Regions from separate parts of the Pseudomonas sp. IT-347P genome, predicted to be linked through region 1. Evidence: riboswitches for the same ligand, from Rfam matches in the RefSeq annotation. Region 1 holds a riboswitch; each other region holds the start of a gene.
What was found. A riboswitch is a leader RNA that binds a small molecule or an ion and turns the genes downstream of it on or off. The one in region 1 is predicted to bind cobalamin.
Positions count from the first base shown of each region.

Region 2: linked by a shared signal. The riboswitch ahead of ACM6IV_RS10370 (ABC transporter substrate-binding protein) and the one ahead of cobW (cobalamin biosynthesis protein CobW) in region 1 are both predicted to bind cobalamin.
Region 3: linked by a shared signal. The riboswitch ahead of cobO (cob(I)yrinic acid a,c-diamide adenosyltransferase) and the one ahead of cobW (cobalamin biosynthesis protein CobW) in region 1 are both predicted to bind cobalamin.

Region 1 is NZ_CATKPQ010000022.1:170,716-181,328, reverse strand. It holds gene ACM6IV_RS09625 (fatty acid cis/trans isomerase) at 1-502, shown strand, start outside; gene nfuA (Fe-S biogenesis protein NfuA) at 643-1,227, shown strand; gene cobM (precorrin-4 C(11)-methyltransferase) at 1,385-2,131, opposite strand; gene ACM6IV_RS09610 (cobalamin biosynthesis protein) at 2,214-2,627, opposite strand; gene ACM6IV_RS09605 (CbtA family protein) at 2,624-3,322, opposite strand; gene ACM6IV_RS09600 (CbtB domain-containing protein) at 3,334-3,531, opposite strand; cobalamin riboswitch at 3,654-3,876, opposite strand; cobalamin riboswitch at 4,884-5,096, shown strand; gene cobW (cobalamin biosynthesis protein CobW) at 5,195-6,265, shown strand; gene cobN (cobaltochelatase subunit CobN) at 6,269-10,117, shown strand; gene ACM6IV_RS09585 (ATP-binding protein) at 10,358-10,613, shown strand, end outside.
Region 2 is NZ_CATKPQ010000022.1:366,498-377,110, reverse strand. It holds gene ACM6IV_RS10385 (GNAT family N-acetyltransferase) at 1-246, shown strand, start outside; gene ACM6IV_RS10380 (ABC transporter ATP-binding protein) at 185-949, opposite strand; gene ACM6IV_RS10375 (FecCD family ABC transporter permease) at 946-1,950, opposite strand; gene ACM6IV_RS10370 (ABC transporter substrate-binding protein) at 1,959-2,972, opposite strand; cobalamin riboswitch at 3,116-3,310, opposite strand; gene ACM6IV_RS10365 (ParD-like family protein) at 3,546-3,773, shown strand; gene map (type I methionyl aminopeptidase) at 3,770-4,561, shown strand; gene ACM6IV_RS10355 (ABC transporter ATP-binding protein) at 4,763-5,917, opposite strand; gene ACM6IV_RS10350 (ABC transporter permease) at 5,935-6,744, opposite strand; gene ACM6IV_RS10345 (ABC transporter permease) at 6,751-7,698, opposite strand; gene ACM6IV_RS10340 (ABC transporter substrate-binding protein) at 7,695-8,720, opposite strand; gene ribBA (bifunctional 3,4-dihydroxy-2-butanone-4-phosphate synthase/GTP cyclohydrolase II) at 9,203-10,312, opposite strand; gene ACM6IV_RS10330 (DUF1330 domain-containing protein) at 10,381-10,613, shown strand, end outside.
Region 3 is NZ_CATKPQ010000003.1:29,970-40,582, forward strand. It holds gene cobC (alpha-ribazole phosphatase family protein) at 1-2, opposite strand, end outside; gene cobT (nicotinate-nucleotide--dimethylbenzimidazole phosphoribosyltransferase) at 1-1,054, opposite strand, end outside; gene cobU (bifunctional adenosylcobinamide kinase/adenosylcobinamide-phosphate guanylyltransferase) at 1,051-1,572, opposite strand; gene ACM6IV_RS01760 (cobyric acid synthase) at 1,696-3,147, opposite strand; gene cobD (threonine-phosphate decarboxylase CobD) at 3,144-4,136, opposite strand; gene cbiB (adenosylcobinamide-phosphate synthase CbiB) at 4,129-5,037, opposite strand; gene bluB (5,6-dimethylbenzimidazole synthase) at 5,034-5,684, opposite strand; gene ACM6IV_RS01780 (cobyrinate a,c-diamide synthase) at 5,732-7,081, opposite strand; gene cobO (cob(I)yrinic acid a,c-diamide adenosyltransferase) at 7,078-7,689, opposite strand; cobalamin riboswitch at 7,770-8,000, opposite strand; gene ACM6IV_RS01790 (hypothetical protein) at 8,164-8,748, shown strand; gene ACM6IV_RS01795 (PQQ-dependent sugar dehydrogenase) at 8,815-10,128, shown strand; gene ACM6IV_RS01800 (C40 family peptidase) at 10,265-10,613, opposite strand, start outside.

The DNA of each region.
Region 1 (10,613 bases):
CGCTTACTGCTCACGGCCAAATATCGATCCGGCGCTGCAAAATGCCGAGCAGGCGCTAAGCCGTCTGACCTCGCGCCCGGCGGCCGGTTTGAAAGTCATCGAGCAATTGCCGGAAGCCACCATGCTGCGCATTGAAACCGCCAGCGGCAAACGTGAGGTCTACAGCCTGTTGCGCAACCGCGCGCACAGCAACGTAGCGTTCCTGCTCGGTGAGTCGCTGCGCTATCAGCCGGGGTTGGACACCCTTACTATTTTTTCGGGTGTCCTCAGCAGTTATCCGAACTTCATCTTCAATATTCCTGCCGATCAGGTGCCCGAATTTGTCGATGCCATGGAAAACGCCAAGGATGCCAACCGTTTCGAGAAAATCGTCGAACGTTGGGGAATTCGGCGCAGTCATCCGCAATTCTGGTTCTATTTCCATGATCTGAGCCAGTACTTGCACGAAACCGATCCGGTGGAAGAGGGCGTGTTGGACATGAACCGCTACGAGAATCTCTGATGGCTGGTAAACGCAAGGATCACTGGCTCAAGGCCGGTATCGACAGTGCGGCTGACGAGAATCTTTCCCGACAAAAATACTAGGACTTTGTCCGGGGCAATGATTGGCGTAAACTGCGCCCAAGCCTGCGAGGAGTTTCCATGACCGCTATTACCATTACCGACGCCGCTCACGATTACCTGGCTGATCTGCTCTCCAAGCAGAACACCCCGGGCATCGGCATCCGCGTCTTCATCACCCAGCCTGGCACCCAGTACGCCGAAACCTGCATTGCCTACTGCAAGCCGGGCGAAGAAAAACCTGAAGACACCGCGCTGGGGCTGAAAAGCTTCACCGCCTACATCGATTCGTTCAGCGAAGCGTTTCTCGATGACGCCGTGGTCGACTACGCCACCGACCGCATGGGCGGCCAGCTGACCATCAAGGCACCCAATGCCAAAGTCCCGATGGTCAACGCCGACAGCCCGGTCAACGAGCGCATCAACTATTACCTGCAAACCGAAATCAACCCGGGGCTGGCCAGCCACGGCGGTCAGGTCAGTCTGATCGATGTGGTTGAAGACGGCATTGCCGTCCTGCAGTTCGGTGGCGGTTGCCAGGGCTGCGGCCAGGCGGATGTTACGTTGAAGGAAGGCATCGAGCGCACGTTGCTCGAGCGCATCCCTGAACTGAAAGGCGTTCGCGACGTGACCGACCACACGCAGAAAGAAAACGCCTACTACTAAGGTGTTCGCTGCAGACATGAAAAACGGCGCCCCGTGAGCGCCGTTTTTTATGGGTGAGTTTTTATGGGTGAAAAGTACCGACGCCTTCGCGAGCAAGCCCGCTCCCACATTTGATCGCATTCCAATTGTGGGAGCGGGCTTGCTCGCGAAGGGGCCTTCAAGGGCGATAGAGATGAGCATGCCCCGCGCGATACAACGATGACTCGCTAAACACCTCACTCCCCAAAACGCGCCCGACCAGAATCAGCGCGGTACGCCGAAACCCTTTCGCCTCAACCTTCCCGGCAATATCCGCCAGCGTCCCCATCACCCAATCCTGATCCGGCCACGTCGCCCGGTGAATCACCGCAATCGGGCAATCGGCGCCGTAATGCGGCAACAGCTCGGCCAGAATCTTGTCCAGATGATTGACCCCCAGATGAATCGCCATGGTCGCGCCATGCTGCGCCAGACTGCCCAGCTCTTCGCCCGCTGGCATGGCGGTCTTGTCGGCGTAGCGGGTCAGAATCACGCTTTGCGACACGTCCGGCAGGGTCAGTTCCGCACCAAGCAACGCCGCACACGCTGCGGTCGCCGTCACGCCGGGGATGATCTCGAACGGAATATTCAGCTCACGCAGATAACGGATCTGCTCCCCGATTGCGCCATACAGGCTCGGATCGCCGGAATGCACCCGCGCTACATCCTGACCCTTGGCATGCGCGGCCTTGATCAGTTCGATGATCTGCTCCAGGTGCAGTTCTGCGCTGTTCACCACTGTCTCGGCTTGGTGGCCGTCGAGCACCGCCGCCGGCACCAGCGAACCTGCGTAGATAATCACCGGGCAGCTGCGGATCAGCCGCTGGCCTTTGACGGTGATCAGTTCCGGATCGCCGGGGCCGGCGCCGATGAAGTAAACGGTCATCGTTGAATCCTGAGTAAAAAGAGGACACGACAGCGTTGCAGATGAACAACGCTCATGATCAATGGCGGGGATTATCGGGATTTTATGCCGCGCCGGCCAATGCCAACGTGGCCTGAGCGTATTTCTGCCGGGAAATCAGCAGTTTTGCCGGTGCCTGAATCAGCTGTTCGGCAAGCGCCAACGCCGCACTTTCGGCGACGCCATAGCAACCCGTGCGTTCGTAAGCAATTTGTGAATGGTGACTGAGTCGTTGCTGATAACTGGCCAATTCTTGACTGCTGAAGTACAGCAAGGGCAGGGCCAGTTGTGCAGCAAGTTCTTGCAGACCCGGTTCATCGCGCTTCAGATCGATGCTGGCCAACGCCTTGACCGCTTCAAGCTCAATGCGGTGTGCCTGTAACGCTTGATCGAGCAACGCGCGCAGCGTGCTGGCCGGGCAGCCACGCTGGCAGCCCAGACCTATGACCAGAGTCGGCGCTGCGCGATCGTCCGTCATGAGTGGTATTGGCCATCGCTTTTGCGGCGGAACAACCAAGCGCTGATCAGGCCCAGGGCTAGCCAGAACGCTACGTTGGTCAATTGCGAAGCGATTTTGAACTGAGCTTCCAATGCCTCGGGGGCGAGCATCGAATGCACTTCCGGTTGCGGTGCGCCGATCACGTGGGGCACGGCGAGGATGGCCACGCCCAGCAGTTTCATCAGCCAGTGGCGGCTGAACACGATGAGGGCCAGGCCGACAGCGGTAGAGGCGGCCGTGCCGATCCACCATGTTTGCCGCGAAGCCAGGTCGGCCGCAGCGGTGCCGGGCAGTTCAGGCGGCAGGCCCAAGGTCGGTGCAAGCACGAACGTCGCGTAACCGGCCAGCCCCCAGAGCAAACCTTGCGAGGTTTTGGTCGGCGCACGCAGGGTGTAGAGACCGGCGAGCATCAAGGCGAAACCCACCGCAACGACGAGATTGCCGCCCGTGGTCGAGACCACGCGCTGCCAGCCGTCTTCCGGCTCCCAGGCTTCGGCATCGTGGGTGTGTACAGCCGCGCCAGCGGCGTGTTCGTGAACCGCCACCGGCTCGGACTTCTCGAAGGTTTCCGCCTGAAGAATCAGCGGCGAAACCCAGAAGCTTTGCAGCAGGGTGAGGAGCAGGGCGGCCAGCAGACCGGTGAAACCCGCGGTTTGCGCAATACGCTTGATCATGTCGGCAGGCCTCAGTGGCACGGGAACGCGGCGCTGTGGCGGGTATCGTGGGCGGCGTTGTGTACCGCTTCGATGTGCGAGAAACCGGCGAAGTAAACCAGGCTGGCGCCGAGGATCGACGCGAAAATCGCAGCCGTCAGGCGTTGGCTCAGGGTGGTGGTGCTGACGATTTTGTCTGTGTTGCTGCCGGTGCTGCTGATGATCGACATGGCGCTTCCCTCTGGAGTGTCAGCGGGTCAATCGAGCGCATGAAAACCCCTGCGGGTCGGGCTCGCAGAGGTTCGAACAGCGCCCGCCCACCGCGGGTTTGTTATGTTCAGCGACGCACAAATGCGGGCTGTGTGTTGCGGGCCGGTCTCCGGGCTCACGAGGGGTTGGCGTCAGGCCGACCTGCAAGCGTCACCTTCCCATGCCTTGCTGGCACAGTGGTTTTGACGCTTCGCTCGCTTACCGTTGCGGGGGCAGCACCGGACTGACATGGGCTTGAGTAAAGCACATGATTCACCGGTTTCCCGTTTCACCCTGTGAAGGGCACCCGTAACAAGGTGTGTAGGAGAGCATGGGTCGGGGATTTTAGTCAATTTGTGGGGGGCTTATCCGTTGCTGCGGGTGTTGCTGATTACGGTTTCGCCCTTACGGCGACTCACTTTTTTTCAAACGCCAAAAAAAGTAAGCAAAAAACGCTTGCTCCTGCGTCCGGCCCGCTCGCTGGGGCTCGGGGTTCCTTCGCTGCGGGATCGATCCGGGCGCAGCGTCTCCGGTTTGCTTCGCTGCACCTCCTCTCGCTGTGTTTGGCTGCGCCAAACGGTCGCTGCGCTCCCACCCCCGGATCAATCCCTCCACTCAGCCTTCCGACGTCGCCCGTGGATCAAGATCAAAAGCAGGCGAGCTGACACTCGGCCTATTGAGTGGGGAAGAGCGCGGGTGTTCGGCTTTTGATTTGCGTTGTTGCTGCCCCTCACCCCAGCCCTCTCCCGAGGGAGAGGGGGCCGATTTGTGGGCTTTTCAAGATCTGTGTTCAACGCGGTATCGCACGTCGGCGTACCTCTCCCAAACACCTCGATCAGTTCCCTCTCCCTTTGGGAGAGGGTTAGGGTGAGGGGGGCTTTTGATCTGTTTCAAAATCTGAGTTCAACTCGGTATTTCACGTCGGTGTAGCTCTCCCAAACACCCCGGTCAGTCCCCTCTCCCTCCGGGAGAGGGCTAGGGTGAGGGGCTTTTGATCTGGCTCTTGATCTTGCTTTGGCTTTTGATTTTTTGCCCCTTCGGCAGGCCGAGCGTAGGTGTCCATCCGGGGGGTAGGCGCGCAGCGCCGTGCGGCGCAGCCGCACACATCGAGAGGAGGTGCAGCGAAGCAAACCGTAGGCGATGCCCCCGGATGGACACCGTAGCGAGGGAACACTGAGCCTCAGCGAAGTGCCGTACGCCGGGGCAAGCCTTTTTGGTTACTTTTTCGGCGTCTGGAAAAAGTGACCCGCCGTAAGGGCGGAACCCTAAGCAGCCGTTACCGCAGCAACGGATATGCCCCCAATCCAAACATTGACCCATAAGCAAGCCATGCGTAGCCTTGCGCCTTCGAGGTTCTTCGGCCGCTGCCGAAGCTAAGAAGGGAACGCGGTCAATGCCGCGGCTGCCCCCGCAACTGTGAACGGTGATGTTCGCTGCCACGCCACTGCCAGCTCAATTGACGAGCCAGCGGGAAGGCGCAACGAATGCCAGGCCCCGCGCCTGAACACCGTCAGCCAGGAGACCTGCCTCGTCACAGATTCTCACTACAACCGGGCGGGGTGATCCGGTGGCGAACGCTTCCGGCGCGCACGCGCGTTACCGGTTCTCGTCCCGTATGCCCGCCGCTTGCCAAAGGGCATACCGATGAAAACACTGGCCAAACTCCCCGTCACCATCGTCACCGGCTTCCTCGGCTCGGGCAAGACTACGCTGCTGCGGCACATGCTCGACAACGCGCAGGGCCGTCGCATTGCGGTGATCGTCAACGAGTTCGGCGAGTTGGGCATTGACGGTGAAATCCTCAAGCAATGCACCATCGGCTGCACCGAAGAAGAAGCCACCGGCCGCGTTTACGAACTGGCCAACGGCTGCCTGTGCTGCACCGTTCAGGAAGAGTTTTTCCCGGTGATGCGTGAACTGGTTGCCCGTCGCGGCGACCTCGACCACATCCTCATCGAAACCTCGGGCCTGGCCCTGCCAAAACCGTTGGTGCAAGCCTTCCAGTGGCCGGAAATCCGCAGCGCCTGCACGGTTGACGCGGTGATCACCGTGGTCGACAGCCCGGCTGTGGCCGCTGGCACCTTTGCCGCGTTCCCGGACCAAGTCGATGCCCAGCGCAAACTCGACCCGAACCTCGATCACGAATCGCCGCTGCACGAATTGTTCGCTGACCAACTGGCCAGCGCCGACCTGGTGATCCTCAACAAGGCTGACCAGACCAGCGCGGAAGACCTCGCTCGTGTCCGCGCCGAAGTCGCCGAAGAGCTGCCGCCAGCGGTGAAAATCATCGAAGCCAGCAACGGCCGTCTGCCGCTGGACGTGCTGATTGGCCTTGGCGCCGGTTCCGAAGAACACATCGACAGCCGTCACAGTCATCACGATCACCACCACGACGGTGATGACGACCACGATGACCACGATCACGACGCCTTCGATTCAATCTCCATCGAACTGCCGCAAGCCGACGAAAGCCTGCTGCTCGACGCGCTGACGCAACTGGTGGTTCAGCACGGTATCCTCCGGGTCAAAGGCTTCGCCGCCATTCCGAACAAGCCAATGCGTTTGCTGATCCAGGGCGTGGGCACGCGTTTCGACAAGCATTTCGACCGTCAGTGGGGCGCCGATGAAGCGCGTGTCACGCGTCTGGTGCTGATCGGCCAGGAACTCGACGCCGCCAAACTCGAAGCGCAACTGCGCGCCGCGCTCAGCGTTTAAGCCATGCACCTGCTCAGGACCCAGCCCGGCGGTTTCGTCTCGGATGACAATATTGCCGACCTTGGCCAGACCCCCGCCGAGCTGGTGATCCTGTGTAGCGGCGACTCCAGCCTCGCGCTGCTTGCCGAAGCCGCGCAGCAATTGCCCGAGGATTACCCGAGCCTGCGTCTGGCCAACCCGATGCAGGTGCAGAATCACGCTTCGGTCGACTTGTACGTCGACGAAGTGCTGCGTCATGCCAAGGTCATCCTGATTTCGCTGCACGGCGGCATCGCCTATTGGCGCTACGGCGTCGAGCGTCTGATCGAACTTTCCGGGCGCGGTGTACAGGTGATTCTGGTGCCGGGCGATGACCGTCCCGATCCGGAGCTCAGCGACTTGAGCACCGTCAACGCCGTGGATCGCGATCGTCTCTGGCAGTTCTTGCGTCAGGGCGGCCTGGGCAATGCACTGGATTTCTTCCGCTGCCTGGCCAACCGTTGGCTGGCTCGCGATTACGCCTGGGAAGAGCCGCAGACGCTGCCGCGCACGGCGATTTACCACCCGAATAAAACTTCCGCCGCTCTGAGTGACTGGCAAGCCGAATGGCTGCCGGAAAACCCGGTCGCGGCGGTGTTGTTTTACCGTTCGCATTTGCAAGCGGCGAACACCGCGTTCATCGATGTGTTCTGCCAGCGCTTGCAAGCGGCGGGGCTGAATCCGCTGCCGATCGCGGTGGCCAGCCTGAAAGAACCCGGCTGTCTGACGGTAGTCGAGGATTGGCTGGACGAGGTCGAGGCCGGGGTGATTCTCAACACTACCGGTTTTGCCCAGTCCAGCCCTGAGGCGCCGCATTTACGGCCGTTTCGCCGCAATATCCCGGTGATTCAGGCGATCTGCGCGCAGGACAACGAACCCGGCTGGCGCGACAGCGAGCAAGGTCTGGGGCCACGGGATCTGGCGATGCACATTGCCTTGCCGGAACTCGACGGGCGCATCATCAGCCGGCCGATCAGTTTCAAGGATCTGGCCTGGCGCAGTGAGCGCAGCCAGTCCGACGTGGTCTGCTACCGCGCGCAAGCCGAACGCATGGATTTTGTCGCCGAACTGGCGCGGCGCTGGATTGATCTGGCGCGGGTGCCGAACGGCGAAAAACGCATCGCGTTGATTCTCGCCAACTACCCGACCCGCGACGGCCGTATCGGCAACGGTGTCGGTCTTGACACGCCGGCGGCGGCGCTGAATATCCTGCGAGCATTGCAAACTGAGGGCTATCCGCTCGCCGCTGAACTGCCGAATAGCGGCACCCGGTTGATCGAGCAATTGCTCGGTGGCGTCAGCAACGATCTCGACACCATCGATCTGCGGCCGTGCCAGCAAAGCCTGGCGATGGACGCTTACCTGACGATGTTCAATGCGCTGCCCGAGGCCAATCGCAGCGCTGTGAACGAACGCTGGGGCGCGCCGCACAACGATCCGATGTGCCGCGACGGGCGCATGATGATCGCCGGTCTGCGTTTTGGCCTTACCTTCGTCGGCATTCAGCCGGCGCGCGGCTATCAGGTTGATCCGAGCGCGGTGTATCACGACCCCGATCTGGTGCCGCCGCACGGTTATCTGGCGTTCTATTTCTGGTTGCGCAATACCTACGGCGCTCACGCCGTGATCCATGTCGGCAAACACGGCAACCTCGAATGGCTGCCGGGCAAAGGCGTTGGTCTTTCGCAGAACTGCTGGCCGGATGCGTTGCTCGGGCCGCTGCCGAATATCTATCCGTTTATCGTCAATGATCCGGGCGAGGGTGCCCAGGCCAAGCGACGCACGCAAGCGGTGATCATCGATCACCTGATGCCACCGCTGACCCGTGCCGAAACCTACGGCCCACTGCGCAATCTGGAGTTGCTGGCCGACGAATATTACGAAGCGCAGTTGCTCGATCCGCGCCGCGCCCGTGAGCTGCAGCGCGACATTCTGCGATTGGTCCGCGAGACGCAGATCGACCGCGAACTGCAACTCGATGCCGCGCTGGACAGCGACGCCGATGCGGCGATCTGGCTGCCGCGTCTCGATACCTATTTGTGTGATCTGAAGGAATCGCAGATTCGCGATGGTTTGCACGTGTTCGGTGAATCGCCGACCGGGCGTTTGCGTATTGATACGTTGCTGGCGCTGCTGCGCATTCCACGCGGAGACGGGAAGGGCGCGCAATCGAGCCTGCTGCGCGCACTGGCCAAAGCCTTCGAACTGGGTTTCGATCCTTTGGATTGTGCGTTGGCTGATCCATGGACAGGCCCGCGTCCCGCAGAGCTGCAATCTCAAAGCGACGAGGTTTGGCGCACTGCTGGCGACACCCGCGAACGCCTCGAACTGTTTGCCACTGCGTTGATCTGCGAATCCCTGCAAATCCCCTGTGGGAGCGAGCCTGCTCGCGAAGGCGTCGTGTCAGTCGCTAAAGATTTACCTGAACCACCGCTTTCGCGAGCAGGCTCGCTCCCACAGGGGCCGGCGTGGGCTGAAGTCAGTGCGATCCTCGATAATCTGCGCGACGTCGTCGCGCCACGCCTCGATGCCTGCGGCCCGGCGGAAATGCGCGGTCTGCTCGACGCCCTCAGCGGTCGTTTCGTCCCCGCCGGCCCCAGCGGTGCTCCGAGCCGAGGTCGCCTCGACGTCCTGCCCACTGGCCGTAATTTCTACTCGGTTGACGTGCGCAACCTGCCGACCACCACCGCGTGGCGCATTGGTTTCCAGTCGGCGACGTTGATTCTTGAGCGCCACCTGCAAGACCACGGCGATCATCTGCGTCAGCTTGGATTATCCGTGTGGGGCACGGCGACCATGCGCACCGGTGGCGATGACATCGCCCAGGCCATGGCGTTGATGGGCGTGCGCCCGGTGTGGGCCACTGGCAGTCAGCGCGTCGATGATTTCGAGATTCTGCCGCTGAGCCTGCTCGATCGTCCGCGTGTCGATGTCACGCTGCGCGTCTCCGGTTTCTTCCGCGATGCCTTCGCTAACCTGATTCGCCTGTTCGACGCCGCCGTGCAAGCGGTGGCTGCCCTCGACGAACCGGACGACCTCAACCCGCTGGCGGCAAAAGTGCGGGCTGAGCGCGAGGCGCTGCGGCAATCGGGCCTCGACGAGGACACCGCGCGGCGTCAGGCCGGTTGGCGGATCTTCGGCGCCAAACCCGGCGCTTACGGCGCAGGCGTGCAGGGCGCGATCGACGGCCGTTTGTGGCAGACCCGCGAAGATCTTGCCGAGGTTTATCTGAACTGGGGCGCGTACGCCTATGGCGGTGCTGATGAGGGTACCGCTGCCCGCGAGCAGTTTGTTCAGCGCCTCAGTCAGGTGCAAGCGGTGCTGCAGAATCAGGACAACCGCGAGCACGACCTGCTTGATTCCAATGATTACTACCAGTTTCAGGGCGGCATGCTCGCGGCGGTGGAAAGCCTGCGCGGCGAGGCGGCGGCGAGTTATCACGGCGATCACAGCCAACCGGATCTGCCGAAGATTCGCACCTTGAAAGAAGAGCTGAACCGGGTGATTCGCTCGCGAGCGGCCAATCCGAAATGGATCGACGGGGTCAAGCGCCACGGCTATAAAGGCGCGTTCGAAATGGCCGCGACGATTGATAATCTGTTTGCGTTCGATGCGACGACGCAGTTGATCGATGACCACCAGTACGCGTTGCTGGCCGATGCTTATCTGCTGGATCCGGCAACGCGGGAGTTTGTTCGTGAGCATAACCCGCATGCGCTGCGGGACATGACCGAGCGCATGCTTGAGGCACAGCAGCGGGGGATGTGGCAGGAGCCGGGGGTTTATAAAGAGGCGCTGGAGAATCTGCTGCTGGATATAGAGGAAGATATGTAGCGTCCTCAGGAAAGTCACCCCCTCACCCCAGCCCTCTCCCCCAAGGGGGCGAGGGGGAAAGGGAGCCGATTTGTGTGCTGTTCAGAGTCGAAGTCAACTCGATAATTCAGGTCGGCGTAACTCGAAACAACACCTCGGTCAGTCCCCTCTCCCTTTGGGAGAGGGCTAGGGTGAGGGCCAGCCCAACTGACACCCCACAACCATCAAGCACACCAAAGACCACGACAGAGAAAACCCAAAATGACCGACACCCCGCATTTCCCCCTCTCCGCCGTGGTCGGCGCCGATGACCTCAAGCTTGCCCTGTGCCTCACCGCCATCGACCCGAAAATCGGCGGTGTGCTGATCGAAGGTCCACGCGGCATGGCCAAATCCACACTCGCCCGGGGCCTGGCCGATCTGCTCGCCAGCGGTCAATTCGTCACCTTGCCGCTGGGCGCCACCGAAGAGCGTCTGGTCGGTACCCTCGACCTCGACGCTGCCCTCAGCGCCGGAC
Region 2 (10,613 bases), 200 kb from region 1:
TCCGGGTTGGCCGCGGCGTTGTACCGATCACTCAAAGACCTGGCACTCGCCGACGGGGTCGAGGTGATCTACTTGCACACCCATCCGTTTCTGCCGGGGGCCATCGAGTTCTGGCAGCGGCAGGGTTTCGAGATAATTGCTGTCGACGCTGACCCGGTCTGGCAGACGACGCACATGCACAGCGTCATGAGTGGAATCGAAGAATCTGCGCTCCATCAAACGGGTCCGTCAGGTAATGCGCCCTGACCCCGAACGTCTCCTGTAAGCGCTGTGGTGTCAGCACCTCCAGCGGCTCGCCCAGTGCCACCAGTCTCCCGCGTTCCAGCACCGCCAGACGATCACATTTCAATGCCTGATTAAGATCATGCAGTGCGATCAATGTGGTCACCGGCAACGCCTGCACCACGTTGAGAATGGTCAGTTGATGCTGAATGTCGAGGTGGTTGGCCGGCTCGTCCAGCAACAGGATCTGCGGTCGCTGCGCCAATGCCCGGGCGATGTGTACCCGCTGCCGCTCACCGCCCGACAGGCTGCGCCACAGGCGCGTGCGCAGGTGCATGGCGTCAACGTCGGTGAGCGCCTGCTGGACAATGGCGTCGTCTGCCTGCGACCACGGTTGCAGCGCCGACAGCCAAGGCGTTCGCCCCAGCGCCACGGCATCAAACACGCGAATGCCGTCGTCGGTGTCGGCCTGTTGTTCGACCACCGCGAGTTTTTGCGCAATATTGCGTCGGGCCATTTTGCCCAGGCGCTGACCGTCGAGCAGCACCTCGCCAGCGCTCGGTTCGCGCAGCCCGGCCAGCAGTTTGAGCAGGGTGGATTTGCCCGAGCCGTTCGGTCCGACAATACCCAAAGTTTCGCCGCGCTGAACGTCGAGGCTGACACCGTTGAGCAACTCGGCGCCGCGCACCTTGAAGCTCAGTTCGGAACAACTCAAAACACGGCTCATCGTGCGGACCTGCGGCCAACCAGAATCAACGCAAACACCGGTGCGCCGACCAGTGCGGTAATCACCCCGACCGGAATCACCTGACCCTTGATCAGCGTGCGCGACAGCACATCAGCAGCAATCAGAAACACCGCACCGCCCAGCGCACTGGCCGGCAGTAACCGCGCATGACCGGTTCCAAGCAACAGACGCGCGGCGTGGGGAATGACCAGACCGACAAAACCGATCGAACCGACAATCGACACCATCACCGCCGTCACCAGCGCCGCGCAGCCAATCAATAGAATCTGCACACGTCGCACCGGAATGCCGAGCGACGCCGCCGAATCCGCACCAAAGGTAAACGCATCCAGCGCCCGCCGATGCCACAGGCACACAACCAATCCCGACACGGCCACCGGCACCGCCAGCCACACCGACGGCCAGCGCACGCCGCCGAGATTACCCAGCAGCCAGAACATGATCCCGCGCGCCTGTTCGGAGCTGGCCGAGCGGGTGATCAGAAACGCCGTCAGTGCATTGAACAATTGCGAGCCGGCGATCCCCGCGAGAATGATCTGCCCGGTGCCGCTGGCCGAGCCGCTGACCCGTGCCAGCACAATCACCAGCACGAACGCCGTTACCGCGCCGGCGAAGGCACCGACTGACAATGAGATCATCCCGGCGCCAACGCCCAGCAGCGCCACCATTACCGCCCCGGTCGAAGCCCCGGCAGAAATCCCCAGCAGATACGGATCGGCCAGTGGATTACGCAGCAGCGACTGCAAAATCACCCCGCAGGTCGCCAACCCGGCACCGCAGGCCGCCGCGACCAGTGCGCGGGTCAGTCGGTAGTTCCAGACAATGCCTTCATCGATAGGGTCGAGCACATGTCCGGCGCCCCATAGTTTGTTGGCCAGCACTTGCACCACCACGCCCGGCTCAATCGAGGTTTCACCGATGGCCACGCCGGCAATCACAGCCAACAACAGGGTCGCCAGGGCCAGTAGCGTACGGATCAGGCTGGCACTCATTGCGACAGGTCATAGCCGTTGATGGCCGTGGCCAATTGTTCGATGCCGTCGAACATGCGCAGGCTGGCCTGCAGGGCCATGGCGTCGAGAATGATGATGCGGTTGTGCTTCACCGCGTCCATGTTGCGCGTCACCGGGTCGCTGCGCAGGAAGGCGAGTTTCTTTTCATAGTCGTCGGCAGGGAAGCGTCGACGATCCATACGCGCGATGACCAGAAAGGTCGGATTGGCCTTGGCGATGGTTTCCCAACCGACCGTTGGCCACTCTTCATCGGACGCCACCACGTTGCGCACACCGAGGGTGCTGAGCATGAAATCGGGAACGCCTTTGTGCCCGGCCACGAACGGCTCGATGTCCATCTGAGCGCTGGAGAACCACACCAGCGCGCTAGCGTCCTTGAGCTGTTTGCCGTGGGCAGTGGCGATCGATCTGGCGAGGCTGGCCTTGAGTTGATCGTTGAGCTGCTGGCCACGCTCCTGCACGTCGAAGATCTGCGCCAGTTGGCTCACGCTCTTGTAAATCGTGTCGATGCGAAACGGTGCCAGCCGCGTGCCGTCGGCGCCGACCAGGTTGTCCTTGGCTTCGCAATCGGAGGGCAGCAGGTAGGTTGGAATCTTCAGCTCGTGAAACTGCTCGCGAGTGCCCACCGCACCTTGCGGGCCGACCATCCATTCCAGTTCCACGGCGACCAGTTCCGGGCGCTTGCCAATCACCGATTCGAAACTCGGTTCGTTATCGGCCAGGCGCTCGATCTGCTCGTTTTGTGCCTTGTATTGGTCCAGCACATTGTTGAACCACAGTGAAGTGCCGACGACCTTGTTGCCCAGGCCCATGGCGTAAAGCATTTCCGTGCCGGCCTGGCCGATGGTCACCGTACGCGTCGGCGCGTGCTGGAAGGTCAGGCTGCTGCCGCAGTTTTCGATCGTCAGCGGATAGACAGTCGGTGCCGCCTGCGCCAGGGCGCAAAGGCTCAGGCCGGTGATAAGGGTGGCAACGCGGGGCAGCAGCATGGGGCAGTCTCCAAGGGAACCGTACGGGGAGCGGGAGAGTACGGTCTGGAAACACACCATCGAACGCGGTCAGGGCAACCGCGCAAGGCCGGGCAGCAAACAAAGACGCGAACGGCACGATGTCCTTCCCGGACACCCCGCCGGTTAGTCGTCATTGTGCCGGCAGGTCTCCTGACTGATGCGTCATCGCCTGGCTCCGGCCTTCCCGGGGTTCACCCAGTGGCAGTCTTGGAGCAGGCTCAGCACCTACAGTTGCGGGGGCAGTTCCGATCAGTGCTGTGCAAGCACCTCGGATTCCCTATTAATCCCGTTTGGAAACCGGCGGCGGCATGGTAGTCGATCACGCCGCTGAAGGGGAGACGTATCTGTCCTGGCGAGGGTGTGGTTGTCATGACACTGTCATTATCCGGCGCCTATGCTGAGGCCAATTACATCGCGTGTTCTTAAAGTTTTGCTGCCAATTTTGGCAGCTTTTTTTTGCCTGCGATTTGCCCGCCGACACGATCGTATTTGCAATTTCGACTGGGGGTTGGCTAGTATACGATCCATATACACATCGTATCGGATCCATATATGGGCATCGTAAAGATTTCAGAGGACATGCACGAGAATCTGCGCATCTCCAGCAATGCGCTCAGCCGCTCGATCAACGCACAGGCCGAGCACTGGATGCGTATCGGCATGCTCGCCGAGCTACACCCCAACCTCGACCACAGCGCCATTTGCCGCTTGCTGATCCGCGCCGAACAGAACGGCGGGCTGGATCTGCAACAACTGACTCAGGAAGCCGTCAGCGCATGAGAAACCCGATCAAGCTAAACACCCCGGCCGAGATCGCGCAATCGCGCGCGGCCGGCAAACTCGCCGCTGAAGTGCTAGCGATGCTGGTGCCGCACGTCAAGGCCGGCGTGACCACCGATGAACTCGATCGGCTGTGCAACGACTACATCGTCAATGTGCAGAAAGCGATACCGGCCAACGTGGGTTATCACGGTTTTCCGAAAACCGTCTGCGCCTCGGTCAACGACGTGGTGTGCCACGGGATTCCGTCGGGGACGCCGCTGCAGGATGGCGACATCGTCAACCTCGACATCGCCGTGATCAAGGACGGCTGGTTCGGCGACACCAGCCGCATGTACGTGGTGGGTGAGGCGACGGCTGAAGCGCAGCACCTGATCAAGACCACTTATGACGCCATGTGCGCGGGTATTCGCGTGGTGAAACCGGGTGCCACGTTGGGCGACATCGGCCATGCGATCCAGAGCCTGGCGGAGAAGGAAGGCTTCAGTGTGGTGCGCGAGTATTGCGGGCACGGCATCGGCAAGGTTTATCACGACGAGCCGCAGATCCTGCATTACGGCTTTCCCGATCAGGGCATGAAGCTCAAGGCCGGGATGATCTTCACCGTTGAACCGATGCTCAACGCCGGCAAGCGTCATGTGAAGAACATGCCGGATGGCTGGACAGTGCTGACCAAGGATGGCTCGTTGTCGGCGCAGTGGGAGCATATGGTCGCGGTGACGGAGACTGGGTTTGAAGTCCTCACCGCGTGGCCGGATGAGATTGAAGGCTACCGCGCTATTGTCTGATACCGCGTCGACTGTTTCCCTCACCCTAGCCCTCTCCCAGAGGGAGAGGGGACTGACCGAGTTGTTTTGGCGTTATACATCGACTTGAAAGTCCTGAGTCGATCTCAGGTCCTGAAAAGCCCCCGATCTGCTCCCTTTCCCCCTCGCCCCCTTGGGGGAGAGGGCTGGGGTGAGGGGGTAAATCCGACAGACAACACGCTATCAGTGAGCGCCCGCAGCTTTGTTCAGGTCGCTCTCTGTCCATTCGGTATACACGCAAGCATCAGCAGTCGCCCAGCGCACTTGCACCGGATCGCCAGCCTTGAGCGGCATACCGGCGGCGGACAAAGCCTTCACCGTCATCGAAGTACCGCCGGAAGTGATCACGCTGCAGGTCTGGCTCTCACCAAGAAACAACACCTCCACGACTTTTGCTGAGACCTCATTCCAACCCGACGGCAGCGGTTCGCTGACCGCCTGCGCCACGCTCAACGCCAGTGCCTTTTCCGGACGCACCATCAGCAACACATCCTGATCCGTATGCAGCCCGGCCGTCAGACGCATCGACAGCGACTGCCCTTCAAACGAAGCGACAGCATTGCCCTGCGCCTTGAGCTTGAGGAAGTTCGAGTTGCCCAGAAACGAAGCAACAAACGCATTCGGCGGATTCTGATACAGGTCATAACCGCTGCCCAGACCCACAATCTTGCCATGACTGAAAATGGCGATGCGCTGAGACAAACGCATGGCTTCTTCCTGGTCGTGGGTCACGTAAACAATAGTGATGCCCAAGCGACGATGCAGTTGGCGCAGTTCATCCTGCAAATCTTCGCGCAGCTTTTTGTCCAACGCACCGAGAGGTTCGTCCATCAACAGAATGCGTGGTTCGTAAACCAAGGCACGGGCGATGGCGACGCGTTGTTGCTGACCACCGGACAGTTGCGAAGGGCGGCGATGAGCGAATTGCTCAAGCTGCACCAGTTTCAGCATGGCATCGACACGCTTGTCGCGCTCGGCCGCAGCGAGTTTGCGAATCGCCAACGGAAACGCGATGTTGTCGCGCACCGACAGATGCGGGAACAACGAATAACGCTGGAACACCATGCCGATGTCGCGCTTGTGCGGCGGCACATTCACCAGCGATTGCCCATTGACGAGGATCTCGCCGCTGCTCGGTGTTTCGAACCCGGCGAGCATCGACAGCGTCGTACTCTTGCCCGAGCCGCTGGAGCCGAGGAAGGTCAGGAACTCGCCGTCCTTGATGTCCAGCGAGATGTTGTCGACGGCGGCAAAGTCGCCGTAGTGCTTGTTCAGGTTGCGCAGGCTGACCAGCGGTTTGTCGTTCTGCTGGAAGGCGTCTTTGATCACGGCACTCATGTCGTACTCCTGGGCGCTCAGGCGCTGATTTCGTTGCGCCGACGCAGCGCGGCGGCGATCACCATGACCAACACAGACAAGCCGATCAGCAGCGTCGAAGCGACGGCGATCACTGGCGTCAGGTCCTGGCGCAGGGTGGTCCACATTTTCACGGGAAGGGTTTGCAGGGTCGGGCTGGCCATCATCACGCTGAGCACCACTTCGTCCCACGAAACGAGGAAGGCGAAGAGGGCGCCGGCGACCATGCCCGGACGAATCGCCGGGAACGTCACCTTGAACACCGCTTGCAGGCGTGACGCGCCGCAGATCACCGCCGCGTCTTCAATCGACTGATCGAACAGCTTCAGCGAGTTGATAATCGAGATGATGGTAAACGGCAACGCGACAATCACATGGCTGACCACGAAGGCGAACATCGTCCCGGTGTAACCGAGCTTGAGAAACAGCGCGTACACCGCCACGGCGATGATCACCAATGGCACGATCATCGGCAGGGTGAACAGGCCGTAGAGCATTTCCCGGCCGGGAAAGCGCCCGCGCACCAGCGCAAACGCGGTCGGCAAACCCAGGGCCACGGCGCAAATTGTGGTCAGCACGGCGACCTTGAGGCTGGCGGCCGCAGCGTTCATCCAGTCCGGGTTGGAGAAGAACTGGCCGTACCATTTCAGCGTCCAGCCCGGAGGCGGAAACACCAGCCACTGAGAGGAACCGAACGACAGCAGCACGATAAACACGATCGGCAACACCAGGAACAGACCGATCAGCCCGGTGGTGGCGTAGAGGCCGAAGCGCATCCGGCGGCTCATCGCATTGGGAGTCAGGAGCATGTCGGCTTACCTCGCGTTGCTGGCGCCAACCGGGGATTCCGGCTGAAGCTTCAGGTAGAAGTAGAACAGCACCAAAGTGATTGCGATCAGCAACGCGGCGCCGGCACTGGCCAGGCCCCAGTTGAGGAACGATTGCACCTGTTGAATGATGAACTCCGGCAGCATCATGTTCTGCGCGCCGCCGAGCAACGCCGGGGTCACGTAGTAACCGAGCGACATGACGAACACCATCAAGCCACCGGAGGCCAGACCCGGCCGGCACAGCGGCAGGAACACCCGGAAGAAGTTGGTCCACGGACTGGCGCCGCAGATCGAACCGGCCTGCAGGATCATCGGGTCGATGGCCTGCATGGTCGCCTGCAACGGCAGCACGATGAACGGGATCATGATGTAGCTCATGCCGATCACCACGCCGGTGAGGTTGTGCACCATCTCCAGCGGCTGATCGATGATGCCCATCGCCATCAGAGCCTTGTTGATCACGCCGGAGGCTTGCAGCAACACCAGCCACGAATAGGTGCGGGCGAGCAGGCTGGTCCACATCGACAGCAGTACGATGTTGAGAATCCAGCGACCCCAGCCACGCGGCACCAGGGTGATCGCCCAGGCCAGCGGAAAGCCCAGCAGCAGGCTGAACAGTGTCACCAGCCCGGCCACCGAAAAGGTGTTGAGCAGCACCCGCGCGTACGCCGAGTTGGCGAACAGTTGTTCATAGTTGCCAAGGCCTGGGGTCGGTTCGAGCACGCCGCGCAACAGCAGGCCAATCAACGGCGCGAGAAAGAACAGGCCGATGAACAACAGCGCCGGGGCGAGGTTGCCGGCGCCGCGCCAGCGTTGTCGGAGGGACGGGGCTTGCTGCATCGCAACCGCCTGGGTTCCGTGGGCCGAACCGGCAGCGCTTGCGGCGCTCCCGGTGGCAGTGGAGGGACGGGACGCGGTGGCTGCCATTTTCATTTGACCAGCCATTCGTTCCACCGTGTCGCGATGGCCGGGCCGTTTTTGGCCCAGTACGCGAAATCAAGAGTGATCTGATCCTTAGCGTAGGCAGTCGGCAGGTTGGGGGCCAGCGTCGAATCCAGACGCTCCACACTGTCGAGGTTGACCGGGGCGTAGGCGGTCAGATTGGAGAAGTCAGCCTGGCCTTTGGCGCTGCTGGCGGCGGCCAGAAACTTCATCGCCGCGTCCTTGTTTTTCGAGCCTTTTGGAATCACCAGAATGTCGGCCATGACCAGGTTCTGTTTCCAGCTCACGCCGACCGGTGCACCGTCTTCCTGCAGGGCGTGGATACGACCGTTCCAGAACTGGCCCATGCTCGCTTCACCGGACGCCAGCAGTTGCTGCGACTGCGCGCCGCCGCCCCACCAGACGATGTCTTTCTTGATGGTGTCGAGTTTCTTGAAGGCGCGATCGAGGTCGAGAGGGTAGAGCTTGTCGGCCGCTACGCCGTCGGCCAGCAGCGCCAGTTCGAGCACGCCGGGACTTGGCCATTTGTACAGGGCGCGTTTGCCGGGGTAGGTTTTGGTGTCGAACAGGGCGCTCCAGTCCTGCGGCTTGTTGGCGCCGAGTTTGCCCTCGTTGTAGCCGAGGACGAAGGAGAAGAAGAACGAGCCGACACCGTGATCGCTGACGAAACGCGGGTCGATCTTGTCGCGCTGGATGACCTTGAAATCGAGGGGTTCGAGCAGGCCTTCAGCGGCGGCGCGCAGGGCGAAATCGGCTTCGACATCGACTACGTCCCACTGCACGTTGCCGCTTTCGACCATGGCTTTGAGTTTGCCGTAGTCGGTCGGGCCGTCCTGCACGACGGTGATGCCGCTGGCCTTGCTGAATGGATCGGCCCAGGCCTGTTTCTGCGCATCCTGGGTGCTTCCGCCCCAACTGACGAAGTTCACGCTTTCGGCAGCCATTGCAGCCTGGCCGGTGACGCTGAGCAGTCCCGCAAAAAAGATTGCGGTTGCAGCTTTGTTCAACACCATGTTCACGCCCTCATTGTTGTGTTTTTGAGCGGGCTTGCGTTGTTGCCCGCCTGTCGGGAGCAGTAGCTGGACGTTCGTTGAAGTGTCCGGTCTATGGAATATCATATTATGGTATTCCAAGCTTTGTGCAAGCACTTTGCCTTACCGGTTATCTGGAGGCTGATGTTTTTTCACTTGAGAGATGTGTAGAAATTCTAGATCCAGCCCCTCATCGGAACGCCGCCCGCTCAGCCCTCTCCCAATGGGAGAGGGGGAAAGGGAGCAGATCTTCATACCGTCCAAAACCGAGCTTGACTCGGCATTGGAAAGGGAGCCGATCTTTGTGCTGTTCAAAAACGAGCTCGATTTGGAATCGGAAAGGGAGCCGGTTCTCCATGCAGTTCAAACCTGAGTTCGACTCGGTATTTCAGGTCGGCGTATAGCGACTAAACACCTCGGTAGGCTCCCTCTCCCTCCGGGAGAGGGCTGGGGTGAGGGCAGCTTTATTCAGTGAACGGAATACTCTCGACCACTTCCAGGTCATACCCGGTCAACCCGGCGTACTTGAGCGGCGGGCCGAGATGCCGCAACTTACCCACCCCAAGGTTCTGCAGAATCTGCGCCCCGGTCCCGACCTCGGAATAAATCCGCGATTGCGAGCGACTGAACTGCCTCGGCGGCTGGGTCAGTTGCGGCACGCGCTCGAGCAACGCCTGCGAAGACTCGTGATTGGCCAGCACCACAACAACGCCATGACCCTCAGCCGCGACCCGTTGCAACGCCGCCCACAAGGTCCAGTTCGTCGGCCCGCTGTACTCGGCGCCGACCAGATCCCGCAGCGGATCGATCACATGCACTCGCACCAGCGTCGGCTCTTCACGACGCAGATCGCCCATGACCATCGCCATGTGCACGCCGCCCTCGATACGATCCTCAAAGGTGATCAAGCGGAACGTACCGTGCACCGTCGGCAGTTCCCGTTCGCCGATGCGCTCGATGGTGTGCTCGGTGCTCAGGCGATAGTGGATCAGGTCGGCGATGGTGCCGATCTTGATCCCGTGTTTGCGCGCGAACTGCTCCAGATCCGGACGACGGGCCATGGTGCCGTCGTCGTTCATTACTTCGACGATCACCGAGGCCGGGGTGAAACCCGCCAGGCGTGCCAGGTCGCAACCGGCTTCGGTATGGCCGGCGCGAGTCAGCACCCCACCTTCCTTGGCGCGCAGCGGGAAGATATGGCCCGGCTGCACCAGATCTTCAGCGCGAGCATTCGGTGCGACAGCGGCAGCAACCGTGCAAGCGCGATCTGCTGCAGAAATGCCGGTGGTCACGCCAACCGCCGCTTCAATCGATACGGTAAACGCGGTGCTGAACACGCTGCCGTTGGCCGGCACCATTTGCTCCAGGCCCAAACGCTGGCAATGTTCGTCGGTCAGTGTCAGGCAGATCAGCCCGCGCGCCTCACGGGCCATGAAGCTGATTGCCTCGGGCGTGCAACGGTCGGCAGCCAGCAGCAGGTCGCCTTCGTTTTCGCGGTCTTCGTCATCGACCAGCAGGACCATTTTGCCGAGGCGATAATCTTCGATGATTTCTTCGATGCTGTTGAAGGCCATGCTGGACTCTCAGGGTTCGTTGGAAATATATTGGTATACCATAATACAAAATCAACAAAGAGGTCACTATGAAGGCGTACTGGATTGCTCACGTGGATATAGCCGATGCCGATCATTACAGCCAATACACCCAGCGCGCGCCGGCGGCGTTTGCCGCGTTTGGCGCGAAGTTTCTGGCGAGGGGTGGGCGCAGCGAGGCGCTGGAAGGGCGCAAGACGCCGCAGCGCAGTGTGGTGATCGAGTTCGAGAGCTACGAACAGGCTGTGGCGTGCTACCACTCGGCGGCGTATCAGGAAGCGAA
Region 3 (10,613 bases), on a different contig from region 1:
ATGCCGGACGATCCGCCACCGCCGCTTCGGCGAACGTCGCCATCTGCCCGTGCAGTTCGCAGGCCAGGCGCAACAAAGGCACCGCCAGTGCCGCACCACTGCCCTCGCCCAGACGCAGACCCAGCTCTAGCAACGGCTCAGCCTTCAGCGTTTCCAGTACATGGCGATGGCCCGGCTCGGCGCCACGGTGCCCGAACAACAACCACTCGCGGCAGTCCGCATTCAAACGCACCGCCACCAGCGCGGCAACGGTGCAGATAAAGCCATCGACCAGCACGGCAATGCCTTCCTGAGCCGCCGCCAGATACGCGCCGACCAGTGCAGCGATTTCAAAACCACCGAGATTGAACAAGGTCTGCAAGGCATCGCCACGCTGCGCGGCATGCAACGCCAAGGCGCGCTCGATCACTTGCGCCTTATGGCTGACGCCTTCGGCATTCAATCCAGTACCGGGGCCGGTCAAATGCGTCACGGGGCAATCGAGCAAGGCGCAGGCCAAGGCGCTTGCAGCGGTGGTGTTGCCAATGCCCATTTCGCCACCGATGAACAACTGCGCGCCTGCCGCTTTCGCGCGTAACAGACTGTCGCGACCGGCCTGCAAGGCCAGCTCGCCCTGGGCCTGAGTCATCGCCGCACCATGTACGAAATTCGCCGTGCCGGCGCCGATGTTCAAGTGGCGCACACCCGCCAGGTTCAGCGCTGGATTCACCGTGCCCAGATCGACCACTTCCAGCTGCGCACCAAGCTGTCGCGCCAGCACGCTGATCGCCGCACCACCGCTGACAAAGTTGAGCAGCATCTGCCCGGTGACTTCCTGCGGGAACGCCGAAACACCTTCAGCGACCACGCCGTGATCACCGGCGAAAATCGCGATCCAGACCTGCGCCAGCGTCGGCTTGACTTGGCCTTGCAGACCGGCCAGTTGCACCGCGACCGATTCCAGTCGACCGAGCGACCCCGCCGGTTTGGTCAGTTGCTGTTGCCGTGCCGTCGCTTGTTCAACAACGTTGAGATCGACCGGTTTGCACGTGTTCAGCCACCAGGATTGAGTCATAACGCAGGTCCTTTCAGAGTCAGGGGCAGGCCGGCGACGGTCAGGACAACACGCTGACAGCGCTCGGCCAAAGCTTGATGCAGCCAACCGGCTTCATCGACGTAGCGGCGAGTCAATTCGCCCAGCGGCACGACACCCATTCCGGTCTCGTTGCTGACAAAAATGATTTCACCCGGCAGCGCGGCCAGGCATTCGAGCAGGGCTTCGCGCTCGGCGGCGAGGCGCTCGGCGTCATCAAGCATGAGCAGATTGGTCAGCCACAGGGTCAGGCAATCGACCAGCAGGCAACGCTCGGCGCTGGCGGACTCGCGCAGGACGCGGGCCAGTTCCAGTGGTTCTTCGATGAGCGCCCATTCGGCGGGACGGCGCGCGCGATGGTGGGCGACGCGGTCGCTCATTTCGCCATCGAGCGGCTGGCTGGTGGCGATGTAAGTCACGGCCAGGCCGCTATCGCTGGCGAGTTTTTCGGCCAGACGACTTTTGCCGGAGCGGGCGCCGCCGAGGATCAGTTGGAGCATGGAGGCATCCTGAATTGTATGTATTGGGGCGGCTGCCGCTTTCGCGGGCAAGCCCGCTCCCACAGATGACCGCATTCCAAATGTGGGAGCGAGCCTGCTCGCGAAGAGGCCAGCACAGGCAACTCAAATCCCACAGAGCTGACGCAACAGATCAGTATCCAGATGCGTCTCCACCAGATCCGCCAGCCGCTCGATATCGCGCTCACGCAAGCCGTGATAATCCACCACCTGCACATCGCTCAACCCGGCCCAGCGCAGCAACGCCGCACTTGCCGCCGGCGATTCGAACAAGCCATGCAGATAAGTGCCGAACACCTGCCCATCGGCACTCTGCGCACCGTCACAACGACCGTCATCAAGATGCACCGCGGCGTTTTCCAGCGCCGGTCCTGTGGTCACGCCCGCATGAATTTCATAGCCACTGACTTCCGCATTTTCCAGCGCCAGACGTCCACGCACATTGCGCAACTGCTTCTCGGCTTCCAGCGTCGTATCGAACGTGAGCAAGCCCAACCCGACACTCGAACCCGGCGCGCCTTCCAGCCCTAGCGGATCATGCACCTGTTCACCGAGCATCTGCAGACCGCCGCAAACCCCCAGCACTTTGCCGCCGTAACGCAGATGCCGATTGATCGCAGCCTCCCAGCCATTGGCACGCAAATACGCCAGATCACTGCGCACGCTTTTCGAGCCCGGCAGGATGATCAGGTCAGCCGCCGGAATCGCCTGCCCCGGACCGACAAACTGCAAATCAACCTGCGGATGCAGACGCAGCGGATCGAAGTCGGTGTGGTTGCTGATGCGCGGCAGCACCGGCACCACCACTTTCAGCACTCGTTCGGCTTTATCGGTCTGGCGCTGATCGATGCCGTCCTCGGCCTCCAGATGCAGGTCCATCACGTACGGCAACACGCCGACCACCGGTTTGCCGGTGCGTTGTTCGAGCCAGTCGAGGCCCGGTTGCAGCAAGGCAATGTCGCCGCGAAAACGGTTGATGATGAAACCTTTGACCCGTGCCTGTTCGCTCGGCGACAGCAACTCCAGCGTGCCGACCAGATGCGCGAAAACCCCGCCGCGATTGATGTCGGCAATCAGCAACACCGGGCAACCCACCGCCTCGGCAAAGCCCATGTTGGCGATGTCACCGGCACGCAGATTGATCTCGGCCGGCGAGCCTGCGCCCTCAACCATCACCAGTGGATACGCGGCGCTGAGCCGTTGATGAGAGGCCAGTACGGCTTGCATCGCGATGGCTTTGTAGTCGTGATAGGCGACCGCATTCATCGTGGTGACGGCACGCCCATGGATGATCACCTGCGCGCCCGTGTCGCTGTTCGGTTTGAGCAGCACCGGGTTCATGTCGGTATGCGGCTCAAGATGAGCGGCTTGCGCCTGCACCGCTTGCGCGCGGCCGATCTCACCGCCATCGGCGGTCACGGCGCTGTTGAGCGCCATGTTCTGTGGCTTGAACGGCACCACTGCCACGCCCTGACGAGTCGCCCAGCGGCACAGCGCCGTCACCAGTGTGCTTTTACCGGCGTCGGAAGTGGTGCCTTGCACCATCAGGGTGGTCATGGGTGGTCCTTGGCGAAAGCAATTAAGGCGTGCTCGAGACGCGCCTCTTCGGCTGCATCGGCAGGCAGGCCAAAACGCAAGCTGCTGTTGTGGGTGAAAAGACGCAGGAGGATGCCGCGACGGGCCATGAATTCGTGCAACGTTTCGGCATGCTCGGTGATCAGCCACTGGAACAGCGCGCAACCGCCCTGCGGCTTGAAGCCATAGCGCTCCAGCAACGCTGCCAGCCGTTCGCTGGCTTCATCGCTGCGAATCCGTTGCCGTGTGTGCCCTTCGGTGTCTTGCAGACATGCTTGGCCTAACACTCGGGTTGGCCCGCTCACCGCCCATGGTCCGACCTGTTCAGCGAGCAGTTTGAGCAACTTGCGCTCGGCCAGCACAAACCCCAGTCGTACTCCGGCCAGACCGAAAAACTTGCCGAACGAACGCAATACGATCAGCCCGACTTGATGCGCATGCGGTGCCAGGCTCAACTGCGGCGTGTTGTCCATGAAGGCCTCATCGACGACCAGCCAGCCACCGCGCCGGGCGAGTCGCGCATGCCAGTCGAGCAGGCGCGCCGGGGTCAGGCTCAGGCCGGTCGGGTTGTTCGGGTTGACCACCACCAGCACATCGAGGCTGTCGAGAAAGAACTCGACTTCCTGCTCCAGCACTTCGCGCACGATATAACCGCTGCGGCGCCAGGCTTCGGCATGCTCGGCATAACACGGTGACAACACACCGACCTTGCCGGCGCGGCGCAAACGCGGCAGCAACTGAATGGCCATCTGCGAACCGGCCACCGGCAGCACTTGCGCGGCACCGTAGTAATCGCACGCGGCCTGCTCCAGACCGTCATCGGTTTCCGGCAGGCGCGCCCAGGCGCGCAGCGGGATATCCGGGATCGGGAATGGCCACGGCGCGAGGCCGCTGGACAGGTCGAGCCAGTCAGCCTCGGCAATACCGTAATCGAGTGCAGCCTTGCGCAGCCGGCCACCGTGCTCAAGCATAAAATTCAGCCCCCACGCAGAGAATCAGCAGCCATAACCATACCCCGCGCTGGACCAATTGCCAGCCACGATCAATGGAATCTGCGTCAGCCGCTGCGCCTTCGCCGAGCTGAGGACGATCGTGAAGTTCGCCGTGATAAATCGCCGGGCCACCCAGTTCCACGCCCAGCGCACCGGCGCCCGCCGCCATCACGGGACCTGCGTTGGGGCTGTCCCACTTCGGCGCCTGTGTGCGCCAGCACTTCAACGCGAGTCGGGTGTTGCCCAGCAGTGCGTAGGTCAACGCCACCAGACGCGCAGGAATGTAGTTCAACACGTCGTCGATTTTCGCCGCCGCCCAACCGAACCGCTCGAAGCGTTCATTGCGATAACCCCACATCGCATCGAGCGTGTTACTCAAGCGATAGAGCACCACGCCTGGCGCACCCGCCACGACGAACCAGAACAGCGCGGCAAACACCGCATCGCTACCGTTTTCCAGCACCGACTCAGTGGCGGCGCGGGCGACGGCGGTGCTGTCGAGTTCATCGGTCTGGCGGCTGACCAGATAGCCGACACGCTTGCGCGCCTCATCCAGATCATCCGCGCGCAACGCAGCGGCGACCGGAGCAACATGCTCACCGAGGCTGCGCATGCCGAGGGCGCAATACAACGCGAGAATCTCGACGACCCAGCCCACATACGGCGCCCAGGAGAACGCGGTGGCAAGCAAGGTCAGCGGCAGTACCGCGATTACCCATGCGGTGACGCCGTGACTGCGCCAGCCACGTCCACCGGCGTTGAAACGTTGCTCGATGCGCCCGGCAAAGTTGCCGAACGCCACCAGCGGATGCCAGCGTTTCGGTTCACCCAGCAGCGCATCCAGCGCCACGGCGGCGACACTCAACAACGCCACACTCATTGACTCACTCCCCAATAATTTTCGTACAGCAACTCATTGAGCGGACGCGCCTGTGCCCACCCTTCGAGTACCAGCATCGGCGCCGGATAGAATTCCTTGACCGGGCCCAGGCATAAAACGGCCAGCGGCTTGGCGCCCTCGGGTAGCTTCAACAAATCCGCCAACGCTTGCGGCTCGAACAGCGAGACCCAGCCCATGCCCAGGCCTTCGGCGCGCGAGGCCAGCCACAGATTCTGGATCGCGCAGGACAACGAAGCCATGTCCATTTCCGGCAGCGTGCGGCGACCGAAAATGTGCTTTTCGCGATCGTCCATCAGCGCCGCAACCAGCACTTCGGCGCAGTCATTGATGCCTTCGACCTTGAGTTTCATGAACGCGTCGCTGCGCTCGCCGAGGGCTTCGGCGGTACGGATGCGTTCTTCTTCGACGAGGTTCTGGATCTGGCCGCGTAAAGTTCGGTCGCTGATACGGATGAAGCGCCACGGCTGCATCAGGCCGACGCTTGGGGCCTGGTGGGCAGCTTCCAAAAGTCGGCGCAGCAATTGTGGTTCGACGCTGCCGCCGGTGAAGTGACGCATGTCGCGGCGTTCGGCAATGGCTCTATAAACCGCTTCGCGTTCGGCTTCGGAGAATGCGTTGTCAGTCATGGCCTCTTCGCGAGCAAGCTCGCTCCCACATTGGACGGGGTGCTTGCTCAAGAAACGCGATCCCCTGTGGGAGCGAGCTTGCTCGCGAAGGCGGCCTCACGGTCTGGCGCAAACAATGCGGCAATCGCAGTCGGATTCGACGGGAAATAGAAGTGCACATAAGAAGCCGTCATCCGCCCCTCGCGATAAACCGCCTCCGCCCCACGCCCACCGTTCGGACTCAGGCCACGGGCAATCGGCGTCAACTCAGTCGTCGTCAGGGAATGGTGATAAGTGTGGCCACGCAACGAACCTTCCGGCAGTTCGACCGCCTGCAACGCCAACGCAGCCAGACGCTTTTGCATTACTGCATCGCCCTTAAGCAGGCCGACCAGCTCAGCGCGGGTACCTTCAACATCTGTCAGCGAATCAAGCAAATAAAGCATGCCGCCACACTCGGCGAGCAACGGTTTCCCGGCCGCATGATGCGCACGGATCGCCTCAAGCATCGCAGTGTTCTGCGACAACGCAACGTGGTGCAATTCTGGATAACCGCCCGGCAAATACAGGCTGTCCGCCGCAGGCAATTGCGTGTCGCGGATCGGCGAGAAGAAACTCAACTCGGCGCCCATCGCGCGCAACAGATCGAGACTGGCGCCGTAAGTGAAAGCAAACGCTTCATCACGGGCGACAGCAATTCGCACGTTTTTCAGCAACGGTTCGACGGCGATCACATCAGGCGCGGCGAATTCCACGGCCGGTGGCAACGCTACCTCGCAACTGCTGGCCAATGCATCGGCGGCGGCATCGAGACGCATATCCAGATCATTCAGTTCGCTGGCCTGGACCAGGCCGAGATGGCGACTCGGCAGTTCGATACCGGTTTCGCGAGACAGCGCGCCGTACCAGCGCAAACCTTCGGTGAGACTGCCTTCGAGCAACTGCGCATGACGCAGGGTACCGACACGATTAGCCAGCACGCCAGCAAACGGCAGATCCGGCTGATACTTCGCCAAACCCAGCGCCAGCGCACCAAAGGTCTGCGCCATGGCTGTGCCGTCGATCACGCCGAGCACCGGCACACCGAAGTGCCGTGCCAGATCGGCGCTGGACGGCGTTCCGTCGAACAGGCCCATTACGCCCTCGATCAGAATCAGGTCCGCCTCGGCAGCGGCTTCCCACAACAGACGACGACTTTCCTGTTCGCCGACCATCCACATGTCCAGTTGATACACCGGCGCACCGCTGGCGCGCTCGAGAATCATCGGGTCGAGAAAGTCTGGGCCGCATTTGAAGACGCGCACCTTGCGCCCGTGGTTGCGATGCAAACGGGCCAGTGCGGCGGTAACGGTGGTCTTGCCCTGACCGGAGGCCGGCGCGGCGATAAGGACCGCTGGGCAGTGACGTGGTTGATTCAAAGTTCGACGCCTTTCTGCGCTTTGATACCGGCCTGGAAGGCGTGCTTGAGCATGCCCATTTCAGTGACCGTGTCGCCCATCTCGATCATTTCCGGCTTGGCCGCACGACCGGTGACGATCACGTGCTGCATCGGCGGACGCGCCTGCAAATCACTGAGTACCTGATCGAGATCAAGGTAGCCGTGCTTGAGGGCGATGTTCAATTCGTCGAGCACCACCAGACCGATCGACGGATCGCGCAGCAATTCGCGGGAGACCGCCCACGCGGCTTCGGCGGCAGCGATGTCACGCTGACGATCCTGGGTTTCCCAGGTGAAGCCCTCGCCCATCACATGAAAACGCACCTGCTCGGGGAAGCGCCGGAAGAACAGCTCTTCACCCGTGCTGTTGCGGCCCTTGATGAACTGCACCACACCGCACTGCATGCCGTGGCCCATGGCGCGGGCGAGCATGCCGAACGCCGAGCTGCTTTTGCCTTTGCCGTTGCCGGTCAGCACCAGCACCAGGCCGCACTCGTCGGGCGAGTTGGCGATGCGTTCGTCGATCACGGCTTTCTTGCGCTGCATACGCGCCAGATGGCGTTCGTCACGCTCGGGGGAATCAGTCATTGGGGAGCTCTCCGTTGAGGCTGGATAACGGCGGGCAGGCACAAGAATAGACGGCAAAAAGCCTGGCATCGCCCACCGTGATGCCGCTGGATGGATCAGGCCGGTCTCCGGGCTCATGAGCGGCGTTGGCCTGACTGCGCGCCTTCCCGCTTCTTTCGAGGCAGTGGCTCATGGCGCAGTTTTCACTCATTTACCGTTGCGGGGGCAGCGCCGGGATCGTCATTGTTCTTCAGTTGAAGACAACCCTCACCGGCTTCCCTGTTTCACTCTGTCGACGCAGGTCACAGAGCACCTGAAACAAGCCGCGAAGGTTAGAGGGTTGGGGATGGAGCGTCAATTAAAGAGGCAGCCATCGGGGCGAATAACTGCCGCCGATCAATTATCTGACGCCTGTCTTGTGCCATGCTGAGACAAGTGATATCAAAGAGCCATGCTTTTCCCGAAAAGCCCATCACAACAATAAGGATGATGACGATGCAAGGCATGATCATCAGCAACCCGCGCCTGGAATTCCTGCGCCCGGTGCTTGAACGCTGGTTTGACTGTATCGACCGCTACAACGCCGTGCGCGGCGACAGCGACACCCCTTACTGGCATGACGAGAAAGCCAATCTCGGCTTGCTCTCGGCGGCGGCCTGGATGGCGGAGCTGGTGACTTTGAACGAAACTGCCACGCGCAAGCAGAACGAAGGAGGCGAGCGCAACGCTCGCGCCGATCTGCTTCTGGCCGGTGCCGAAGACCGCGCCTTTATCCAGGTCACTCAGCGCTGGCCGAAGGTTACCCACCTGAATCTGACCCAAGCCCTGCTCGACATCACCAACGACGCCAAACGCATAAGCTATGCCAGCGATCTCAAGCTCGGCTGCCTGTTTGTCGCTCCACAGAAAGCCCAGCACAGCGCCAGCCCCGAAGAGTTGCAGGACATGGTCGACGATCTGCAAAAGGAACACACTTGCGCGGTCGCCTGGTATTTCCCCTACGCCTACCGCAAGTTACGCAGCGAAGCGGGCCACTATCACCCGGGCATCGCCGTGCTGTTCAAGGAAGCCCGCGGCTGAGCAGTTGAACCATCGGGCTTGCGCCCTCCTCTATGATTAGGAATGCATTCATAGGGAAGATCAGCAATGCGCAAGCCCCAGCTCGTTTTTGTCATCGCCTTCGCCGGAGGGCTCGCCGCCTGCGGTGAGACCTCCAGCCTGCAAGTCTCCGACGGTACCGGCCCGTCGCCGAAGCTGCCTGAACCGAACAAGACCCTGATCCCGACGGTGAACATCGCCCCGGCGATCGGCTGGCCCGAGGGCGGCAAACCGACAGCGGCGGCTGGCACCCAGGTGGCAGCGTTCGCCGAAGGCCTCGATCATCCGCGCTGGTTGTATGTGCTGCCCAACGGCGATGTGCTGGTGGCGGAAACCAATGCCCCGCCAAAACCGGATGACAGCAGCGGGATTCGCGGCTGGGTCATGAAGAAGGTCATGGGCAAGGCCGGCGCTGGCGTGCCAAGCCCAAACCGCATCACCTTGCTGCGTGACGCCGACCACGATGGCGTCGCTGAGACGCGCACAGTGTTCCTGCAAAACCTCAACTCACCTTTCGGCATGACCCTGGTCGGCAACGATCTGTACGTCGCTGATACCGATCGCTTGCTGCGCTTCAACTACGAACCCGGCGCGACCGAGATCAAGTCGCAGCCAATCAAGGTTGTCGATTTGCCCGGCGGCACGCTGAATCACCACTGGACCAAAAACGTCATCGCCAGCAAGGACGGCAGCAAGTTGTACGTCACGGTCGGGTCGAACAGCAACGTCGGCGAAAATGGTCTGGATAAGGAAGAAGGTCGCGCCGCGATCTGGGAAGTTGATCGGGCGACCGGCAACCACCGCATCTTCGCCTCGGGCATCCGCAACCCCAATGGCCTGGCCTGGGAACCCACCAGTGGCGCGCTGTGGACGGCAGTGAATGAGCGCGATGAAATCGGCAGTGACCTGGTGCCGGACTACATCACTTCCGTGAAGGACGGTGGGTTTTATGGCTGGCCGTTCAGTTACTACGGCCAGCATGTGGATGTGCGTGTGTCGCCGCAAAACCCTGAGCTGGTGGCCAAAGCCATTGCCCCGGATTATGCAGTCGGGCCGCACACTGCGTCTTTGGGCCTGACGTTCGCCGAGGGCAACAACCTGCCGGCGCAATTCAAGGAAGGTGCCTTTATCGGCCAGCACGGCTCATGGAATCGCAAACCGCACAGTGGCTACAAAGTGATTTTCGTGCCGTTTACCGGCGGCAAGCCGAGTGGCACACCGGTGGATGTGCTGACCGGATTCCTCGACAAGGATGAGAATGCATTTGGCCGGCCGGTGGGCGTGGTGATCGATCAGCAAGGTGGCTTGCTGGTGGCGGATGATGTCGGCAACAAGGTTTGGCGAGTCTCAGCCACAAAGTGATGTTGAATGTGACCTGAAACAACTGTGGGAGCGAGCCTGCTCGCGATAGCGGTCGATCATTCAACATTGATGTTGAATGTGACACCGTCATCGCGAGCAGGCTCGCTCCTACACATTAGATTATGGGCAACTTGAATTACGGGTTATGCGCCAGATGCTCCGGCTGCAGCACCCGCTTGGCGCTCAGATAAGCCTTTTGCCAATACGCCTTCGACAGACTGTCCAGCTTCACCGTACCGCCCGTGGCCGGCGCATGCACAAAGCGCCCTTCGCCGACATAAATCCCCGCATGACTGACCTGCGAGCCGCCATTGGTGGCGAAGAAGATCAAGTCGCCGGTCTGCAAGCCCTCCTTGCCGACATTCGGCGCCTGCATGACGATCATCTCGCGCGTGGAGCGCGGCAGCGAAATCCCTGCCGCATCACGGTAGACAAAACCGATAAGCCCGCTGCAATCAAACCCGGAATCCGGCGTGTTGCCGCCC